DNA from 2 places in the Mesorhizobium sp. M1D.F.Ca.ET.231.01.1.1 genome. Region 2 is predicted to be linked to the other one. Evidence: riboswitches for the same ligand, from Rfam matches in the RefSeq annotation. Region 2 holds a riboswitch; the other holds the start of a gene.
The links. Region 2 has a riboswitch for S-adenosylmethionine ahead of EN874_RS06805 (homoserine O-acetyltransferase). Riboswitches for the same ligand answer to the same signal wherever they lie in the genome.
Positions count from the first base shown of each region.

Region 1: another riboswitch for S-adenosylmethionine. It lies ahead of EN874_RS25595 (O-succinylhomoserine sulfhydrylase); the one in region 2 lies ahead of EN874_RS06805 (homoserine O-acetyltransferase).

Region 1 is NZ_RZOZ02000011.1:189,787-193,963, forward strand. Features, by position in the region: gene EN874_RS25590 (ceramide glucosyltransferase) at 1-514, shown strand, start outside; gene EN874_RS25595 (O-succinylhomoserine sulfhydrylase) at 549-1,736, opposite strand; SAM riboswitch at 1,809-1,886, opposite strand; gene EN874_RS25600 (2'-deoxycytidine 5'-triphosphate deaminase) at 1,965-3,059, shown strand; gene EN874_RS25605 (ABC transporter substrate-binding protein) at 3,150-3,917, shown strand; gene araD1 (AraD1 family protein) at 4,117-4,177, opposite strand, start outside.
Region 2 is NZ_RZOZ02000002.1:74,214-78,390, forward strand. Features, by position in the region: gene EN874_RS06795 (prephenate/arogenate dehydrogenase family protein) at 1-137, opposite strand, end outside; gene hisC (histidinol-phosphate transaminase) at 143-1,246, opposite strand; SAM riboswitch at 1,410-1,487, shown strand; gene EN874_RS06805 (homoserine O-acetyltransferase) at 1,580-2,749, shown strand; gene metW (methionine biosynthesis protein MetW) at 2,838-3,452, shown strand; gene EN874_RS06815 (glycosyltransferase family 2 protein) at 3,742-4,177, shown strand, end outside.

The DNA of each region.
Region 1 (4,177 bases), on a different contig from region 2:
GCTCGATGCCCATGGCGGCATCCAGGCTTTGGCCGCCGAGATCGCCGAGGATGCGGCGGCGACCAAGCTGGTCAACGGCCTGGGCCTACGGGTCAATCTCGTGGCCTCGCCCTTCGAGCAGCCGCTCGGCCAGCGCACGCTCGCCGAGATCTGGTCGCGCCAGGCGCGCTGGGCTCGGCTGCGCCGCGTCACCTTCCCATTGTTCTTCGCGCCCGAGATCCTGACCGGGATGGTCGTGCCGCTCAATTTCGCGCTGATCGCGGCGGCAGGTGCCGGCGCCAGCCTGCCTACGACCGCGCTTTGCGTGCTGGCGATCGCTTATGTGCCGGAATGCCTGCTTGCCTGGTCCAAGGGCTGGTACCTGTCGCCGCGCAGCGTGACCGCAATGATCGTTCGCGATGCGATGCTCCCCACCATCTGGGCGCGCGGCTGGCTGGGCGGTGTCGTCGAATGGCGCGGCAACGCCATGACGATCCGCACCGGGGAGATGACCGAACTCGAAGAGATTGCCTGAGCCGGCTGCGGCTCAAGGCCGCTCTTTGCTGCCGCTACTTCGCCGCCTTTAGCGCCTCTTCGATGTCGGCCAGCAGATCGTCGGTGTCCTCAAGCCCCACGGACAGACGCAGCGTGCCAGGCCCGATGCCGAGTTCGGCGCGCGCCTCGTCGCTCAGGTTCTTGTGCGTCGTGGTCGCCGGATGGGTGATCAGGCTCTTGGCGTCGCCGAGATTGTTGGAGATCAGCACGATGTCGAGCGCGTTCTGGAAGGCGAACGCCGCCTGCTTGCCGCCCTTGACGTCGAGGCAGATCAGCGTCGAGCCGCCAGACATCTGCTTCCTGACGACATCCGCCTGCGGATGGTCGGCGCGGCCCGGATAGATGACGCGGGCGATCTCCGGCCTGTCGGCCAGGAAGTCGGCGATCTTGCCGGCGCTTTCCGTCTGCTGGCGCACCCGCAGCGGCAGCGTCTCCAGGCCCTTGAGCAGCGTCCAGGCGTTGAAGGGCGACAGGCTCGGGCCGGTGTGGCGGAAATAGTCGTGCAGGTTCTCGTCGATCCATTTCTTGTCCGACAGGATGACGCCGCCGAGGCAGCGGCCCTGTCCGTCGATATGCTTGGTCGCCGAATAGACAACGATATGGGCGCCGAGCTGCAAGGGCTTCTGCTGCAGCGGCGTGGCGAAGACATTGTCGACGATCACGCGCGCGCCGATCGAGTTGGCTAAAGCGGCGACGGCGGCGATGTCGACCACTTCCAGCGTCGGGTTGGTCGGGCTCTCCAGGAAGAACAGCTTGGTGTTCGGTCTGACCGCCTTTTCCCAATTGGCGATGTCGGTGCCGTCGATCAGCGTCGCCTGGATGCCGTAGCGCGGCGCCAGCGTCTCGACCACCCAACGGCAGGAGCCGAACAGCGCCCGCGCGGCAACGATATGGTCGCCGGCCTTGACGCTGCACAGAAGCGCTGCGCTGACCGCCGCCATGCCGGAAGCGGTGGCGCGGGCATCTTCGGCGCCTTCCAGCGCGCACATGCGCTTTTCGAACATGTCCACGGTCGGATTGGCGTAGCGCGAATAGATGAAGCCCGGCTCCTCGCCCTTGAAACGGGCTTCCGCGGCTTGCGCCGTCTCATAGACATAGCCCTGGGTGAGGTACATTGCCTCGGCGGTCTCGCCGAAGCCGGAACGCAGCGTCCCGCCATGCACGAGTGCCGTCTGAGGTTTCCAGTTGCGCGTCTTCGTCATCGCCCTAATTCCACTCGCAAAGAACATCCAAACACAAAAAAACCGGCCGCGATGTCGCAACCGGTCCATACGGCCTTGCGGCCAGCGGTCCTTTAGCGACTTGTTTAACGTGGCTGCAAGCCGACCGGCCAAATCACCACGGGATAACGACCCTTTAGACCCGCACCGCGCTTGCGTCAATTGCCGGCTTGATTAAGAGGTTTGTACCAGTTGGAACGGAGCCAGCCTTTGCGGCAGACAGGCATTCTTCCGGATCAGGACATCGCGGCGCTGTTTGAGGCGGGCGCGCTGAAGTCGCCGCGCGTGCTCGATACCAATCAGATTCAGCCGGCCAGCCTCGATCTGAGGCTGGGCGACAAGGCTTTCCGCGTGCGCGCCTCCTTCCTGCCCGGTCCCGATCACCTGGTGGCCGACAAGCTCGACCGGCTGAAGTTGCACGAGATCAATCTCGCCGAGGGCGCGGTGTTGGAGACGGGCTGCGTCTATATCGTGCCGCTGCTGGAAAGCCTGGCGCTGCCTTCAAACGTGTCGGCTTCGGCCAATCCGAAGAGCTCGACCGGACGGCTGGACATTTTCACGCGCGTCATGACCGACCGCGGCCACGAGTTCGACAAGATCGCGGCCGGCTATCATGGTCCGCTCTATCTCGAAGTCAGCCCGCGCACCTTCCCGATCGTCGTGCGCGCCGGCTCGCGCCTGTCGCAGATACGCTTCCGCACCGGCAATGCGCTTTTGTCGGAGCGCGAATTGCGCGATCTCCACCATGCCGAGATGCTGGTCGCCACCGAGCCACCCAACATCTCCGGCGGCGGGATAGCACTGTCGATCGATCTCGACGGCGACAAGGACGGCCTGGTCGGCTATCGCGGCAAGCACCACACCGGCCTCGTCGACGTCGACAAGCGCGCCGCGCAGGATGTCGTCGACTTCTGGGAGCCTCTCTACAAGAGCGGCGCCGGCGAATTGGTGCTCGATCCGGACGAGTTCTACATCCTGGTCTCGCGCGAAGCCGTGCATGTGCCGCCGCTCTATGCCGCCGAGATGACGCCGTTCGACCCGCTGGTCGGCGAGTTCCGCGTCCACTATGCCGGCTTCTTCGATCCCGGTTTCGGCCACTCCGCCGCTGGCGGCAGCGGCAGCCGGGCGGTGCTCGAGGTGCGCAGCCATGAGGTGCCCTTCATCCTCGACCACGGCCAGATCGTCGGACGCCTTGTCTACGAGCATATGCTCAAGCGCCCGCAGGCGCTCTATGGCAGCGACCTCGGCTCGAACTACCAGGCGCAGGGGCTTAAGCTCTCTAAGCATTTCCGCGCCGCGCGCTGACAGTTCACGTCAGACACCGCTTGCCCGGCTGGGCGCGCCATGCTTGGCTGCGCCTCACCAATCTAGACGCCTGACTGAGGGAGACAAAAAATGCAGATAACCAGATGGATCGTATCGGCGACAGTCGCCGCCATGTTGGCGCTTGGCGCCGGTTCCGCGATCGCGGCGGAAAAGATCAAGATCGGCACCGAGGGCGCCTATCCGCCCTTCAACACCATAACGCCGGACGGCAAGGTTGAGGGCTTCGACATCGACATCGCCAATGCGCTTTGCGCCCAGATGAAGGTCGAGTGCGAGATCGTCACCCAGGATTGGGACGGCATCATTCCGGCCCTCCAGGCCAAGAAGTTCGACGCCATCATCGCCTCGATGAGCATCACCGAGGAGCGCAAGAAGCAGGTCGCCTTCACCCACAAATACTATACGACGCCGCTTGCGCTGGTGGCGCTCAAGGACAGCGACATCGCCTCCACCGAGCCGGCGGCGCTCGCCGGCAAGACCGTCGGCGCCCAGGCCTCGACCACCCAGGCCGACTATGCCCAGGACAAATATGGCAAGGCCGGCGCCGAGGCGAAGCTTTATCCGACCCAGGAAGAGGCGATCACCGATCTCCAGAACGGCCGGCTCGACGCCGTCATTTCGGACAAGTTCGTGCTGGTCGACTGGCTGAAGAAGGCGAGCGACGGCTGCTGCAAGCTGGTCGGCGACGTCAAGGGCACCGAGACTGAGGCCGGCATCGCCGTGCGCCTGGAGGACACCGCGCTGCGCGACAAGCTGAACGCGGCCATCGATGCCATCGTTGCCGACGGCACCTACAAGAAGATCCAGGCGAAATATTTCGACTTCGATATTTATTGAGGTTGAAGCTGCCAATCTCCCCCCTTGTGGGGGAGATGCCCGGCAGGGCAGAGGGGGGCGCGAAGGATCGCCAACCTCTACTGTAGCCAAGAAGACAGTCCGCAGGCAGAGCCGGCTGGATTGCGAACGCTGGCGGGACAGCGCCCCCCTCTGGCCTGCCGGCCATCTCCCCCACGAGGGGGGAGATCACGCTTTCACCTCAAAGCGCCTTCACGGCCACTTTCACCGGCTTTTCGATCTCCAGCGGATTGCGCAGCGGC
Region 2 (4,177 bases):
CGGTTGAGCGTCGATTTGCTGCGCGTCGCGATGGCGACATGGCGCGCCAGGCCCTCGCGGCGGATGACGCGGGCAAGCGACGAGCCGATCAGGCCGATGCCGACCAGCGCTATTCTTTCGAACATCGGTGATGCCATGGTCTCTAGCTTTTCAGGAAGGTCTTGAGCGCATCGACGACGCCGCGATTGGCTTCTTCGGTGCCGACACTCATTCGCAGCGCATTGGGGAAGCCGTAGCCGGTGACACGGCGCAGAATGTAGCCGCGCGCACTCAGATAGTCGTCGGCCGCCGCCGCCGAATGCATCTTGTCGTCCGGGAAGTGGATCAGCACGAAATTGCCGACGCTGGGCGTCACGCGCAGCCCGAGCTTGGTCAGTTCCTCATTCAGCCAGGCCAGCCATTTTGCATTGTGCTCCACGCTGCGCTCAATATGGGCGCGGTCGCGGATGGCCGCGATGCCGGCCTCGATCGCGGTCGCGTTGACGTTGAAGGGGCCGCGCACGCGGTTGATCGCATCGACGATATGCGCCGGCCCGTACATCCAGCCGACGCGCGCGCCGCCGAGGCCGAGCTTTGAGAAGGTGCGGGTCATGGCCACATTCTCGGCGCTGCCCGCCAACTCGATGCCGGCTTCATAGTCGTTGCGCCGCACGTACTCGGCATAGGCCGCGTCGAGCACCAAAAGCACGTTCTTCGGCAATCCGGCGTGCAGCCGGCGCACCTCCTGGAACGGCACGTAAGTGCCGGTCGGATTGTTGGGATTGGCAAGGAAGACGATTTTTGTTCGCGGCGTGACGGCAGCCAGGATCGCGTCGATGTCGGCGCGCTCGTCGGTTTCCCTGACCGCCACCGGCTTGGCGCCAGCGGCCTGGATGTAGATCTTGTAGACCATGAAGGCGTGCTCGGTGAACACGGCCTCGTCGCCGGGCGCGAGATAGGTCTGCGCCAACAGGCCGAGGATCTCATCGGAGCCGTTGGAGCAGATGATGTTTGCCGGGTTGAGGCCATGCACCTCGGCGATCGCCTCGCGCAACCGGCGGGCGGAGCCGTCGGGATAGACATCCAGTTTTGCAGCTACCTCCCGCGCGGCCTCGATCGCCTTCGGCGAAGGCCCGAGCGGATTCTCGTTCGACGACAATTTGTAGACCTTCGTCACGCCGGCGGGCGCGGTGCTTTTTCCAGGCACGTAGGCCTCGATGTCCATGATGCCCGCGCGGGGCGTCGGACGTGGCTGATCCTGCTTCATGTCACAAATCCGTCGAGAAGGCCTCGGTCCGGAGGCCGCTGCGGAAATACAGGCCGTGGCCCGGAATGTCGAGTGCCGCGCTCGCGCCGGCAGGCTGGCCTCAAATGCTGCCCCTCGGATGCTGGCCGTTGACGAAGCGCAATGCTGGTCCTAGAAGAGCAGCCGGACTTCCCGTGGTGATTTGGCCGGTCGGCTTGCAGCCACGTTAAACAATTCGCTAAAGGGCCGTTTGCAACCTGTAACCGGCTTTGCGAAGGCGAGCCGGTTTTTTGTTGTCCGCGGCCGGCCGGACACCGCGTCGGTGAGATCGATGCGGACTGGATGGGGAATGCAATGGCCGCTCAGCGCGCTCCAAGGACCAACAACGAGGCCGACCGCCCGTCGAGCCCGGTGCTGCAGTTCGGACCCGACAAGCCGCTGAGGCTCGATGCCGGCACGGTGCTGTCGCCGTTCCAGGTCGCTTACCAGACCTACGGCACCCTCAACGACGCCCGCTCCAACGCCATCCTCGTCTGCCATGCGCTGACCGGCGACCAGCACGTCGCCAACACCAATCCGGTGACCGGCAAGCCTGGCTGGTGGGAGGTGCTGATCGGCCCCGGCAAGATCATCGACACCAGCCGCTTTTTCGTCATCTGCGCCAACGTCGTCGGCGGCTGCCTCGGCTCCACCGGCCCGGCCTCGACCAATCCGGCGACCGGCAGGCCCTATGGCCTCGACCTGCCGATCATCACCATCCGCGACATGGTGCGCGCGCAGCTGATGCTGGTCGACCATTTCGGCATCGAGAAGCTGTTTTGCGTGCTCGGCGGCTCGATGGGCGGCATGCAGGTGCTGCAATGGGCCGCAAGCTACCCGGAGCGCGTCTTCTCGGCGCTGCCCATCGCCACCGGCGCCCGCCATTCCTCCCAGAACATCGCCTTCCATGAGGTCGGGCGGCAGGCCGTCATGGCCGATCCGGACTGGCACGGCGGTAAATATCTGGATTTCGGCAGGCGTCCGGAAAAGGGGCTCGCCGTGGCCCGCATGGCCGCCCACATCACCTATCTCTCGGAAGCAGCGCTGCACCGCAAATTCGGCCGCAACCTGCAGGATCGCGAGGCGCTCACCTTCGGTTTCGACGCCGATTTCCAGATCGAGAGCTATCTGCGCCATCAGGGCATGACCTTCGTCGACCGCTTCGACGCCAACTCCTACCTCTATCTGACCCGCGCGATGGACTATTTCGACCTCGCCGCCGACCATGGCGGACGGCTGGCCGACGCCTTCGCCGGCACCAAGACGCGCTTCTGCCTGGTGTCCTTCACATCAGACTGGCTGTTCCCGACCGAGGAGAGCCGCTCGATCGTGCATGCGCTGAACGCCGCCGGCGCCTCCGTCTCCTTCGTCGAGATCGAGACCGATCGCGGCCATGACGCCTTCCTGCTCGACGAGCCGGAACTGTTCGCGGCCATCAACGGCTTCATCGCCTCGGCCGCACGCGCCAGGGGGCTCAGCCTGTGAGCGGCGCGCGATCCCTCTGTTTTGGCCGCATTTGCGCGGCGCCAGGATTCCCCGTGGCCGCAAAGGCTCCAAGGCCGGAGGTGTGCCCATGAGCGTCAATCGTGCCCAGCGAGTCGACCTCGAGGTCGTCACCGGTCTCATCCCGCCGCATTCGCGCGTGCTGGATGTCGGCTCGGGCGACGGCGTGCTGCTGGAGCTTCTGCAGGAGACCAGGCAGGTCGACGGCCGCGGCCTGGAGCTGTCGCAGCGAGGCGTCAACGAATGCGTGGCGCGCGGCCTTTCCGTCGTCCAGGGGGATGCCGACACGGATCTGAAATTCTATCCCGACAAGGGTTTCGATTTCGTCGTGCTGTCGCAGACCATGCAGGCGACCCGCAATCCGAAGGTGGTGCTCGACGAGCTGCTTCGGATCGGCAACCGCGCCATCGTCTCCTTCCCCAATTTCGGCCACTGGCGCGTGCGCTTCTCGCTGCTGATCAAGGGCAGGATGCCGGTCACCAAGGACCTGCCCTACTCCTGGTACGACACGCCGAACATCCACTTCTGCACCATCCGCGACTTCGTCAATCTGTGCGAGGAGCTCGGCGCGACGGTCGAGAAGGCCACCGCGCTCGACGCCAACGGCCAGAAGATCGGCCTGTCGATGCCGTGGTGGTTCTGGAACTTCTTCGGCCAGCAGGCGGTATTCCTGCTCAAGCGCTGACTGCGGTCGTGGAAAGATGATGGCGGTGCAACATCCAACCTGTTCGGTCGGGGTGGAAGTCGTTCCTGCAGTGTCGGGCATGGCTGAGGATAGGTCGTCGCAAAGTGTTGCCTTCAAACCGCATGACATTGAGGAAATACGTACCGACCCTGACGCTGAAGCGACGCTTCAGGTGACATAGGCGCATCTTTTCGGTACCGTTTTTGTCGAATCCATCGGGGCGGTGGACATAAAGGGCAGGTGCGGGATCGATCCGATCGTTGCTTGTCCGCCCCACAACGAAGGTTAGATGCCGACCGCTTCCGACACAGCTCCTCTGATCACCGTGATCACACCGACGCACAACCGGCGCAGCCAGGTCGTGCGCGCGGTGGAAAGCGTTCTTGCCCAGACACTTACCCGCTTCGAGCACATCGTCGTCGACGACGGTTCGACCGACGGCACCGCCCTGGCGCTCGCCGAAATTCGCGACCCCAGACTGATCTATGTCGGCGCGAAATGGCGGGGCGCCAATGCCGCGCGCAACGCGGGCATCGAGCGCGCGCGGGCGCCGATCGTGACCTTCCTTGATTCGGACGATGTCTATCTGCCGGACCGCCTGGACCGGACGCTGTCGCACTTCGACAAAAACCCTTCTCTCGAAGTGCTGATCAGCTCCTTCATCTCTGTGAAGGGCAACCGCAGCACCAAATGCATCAACCGCCAGGCCTTGCTCGACAAAAGCA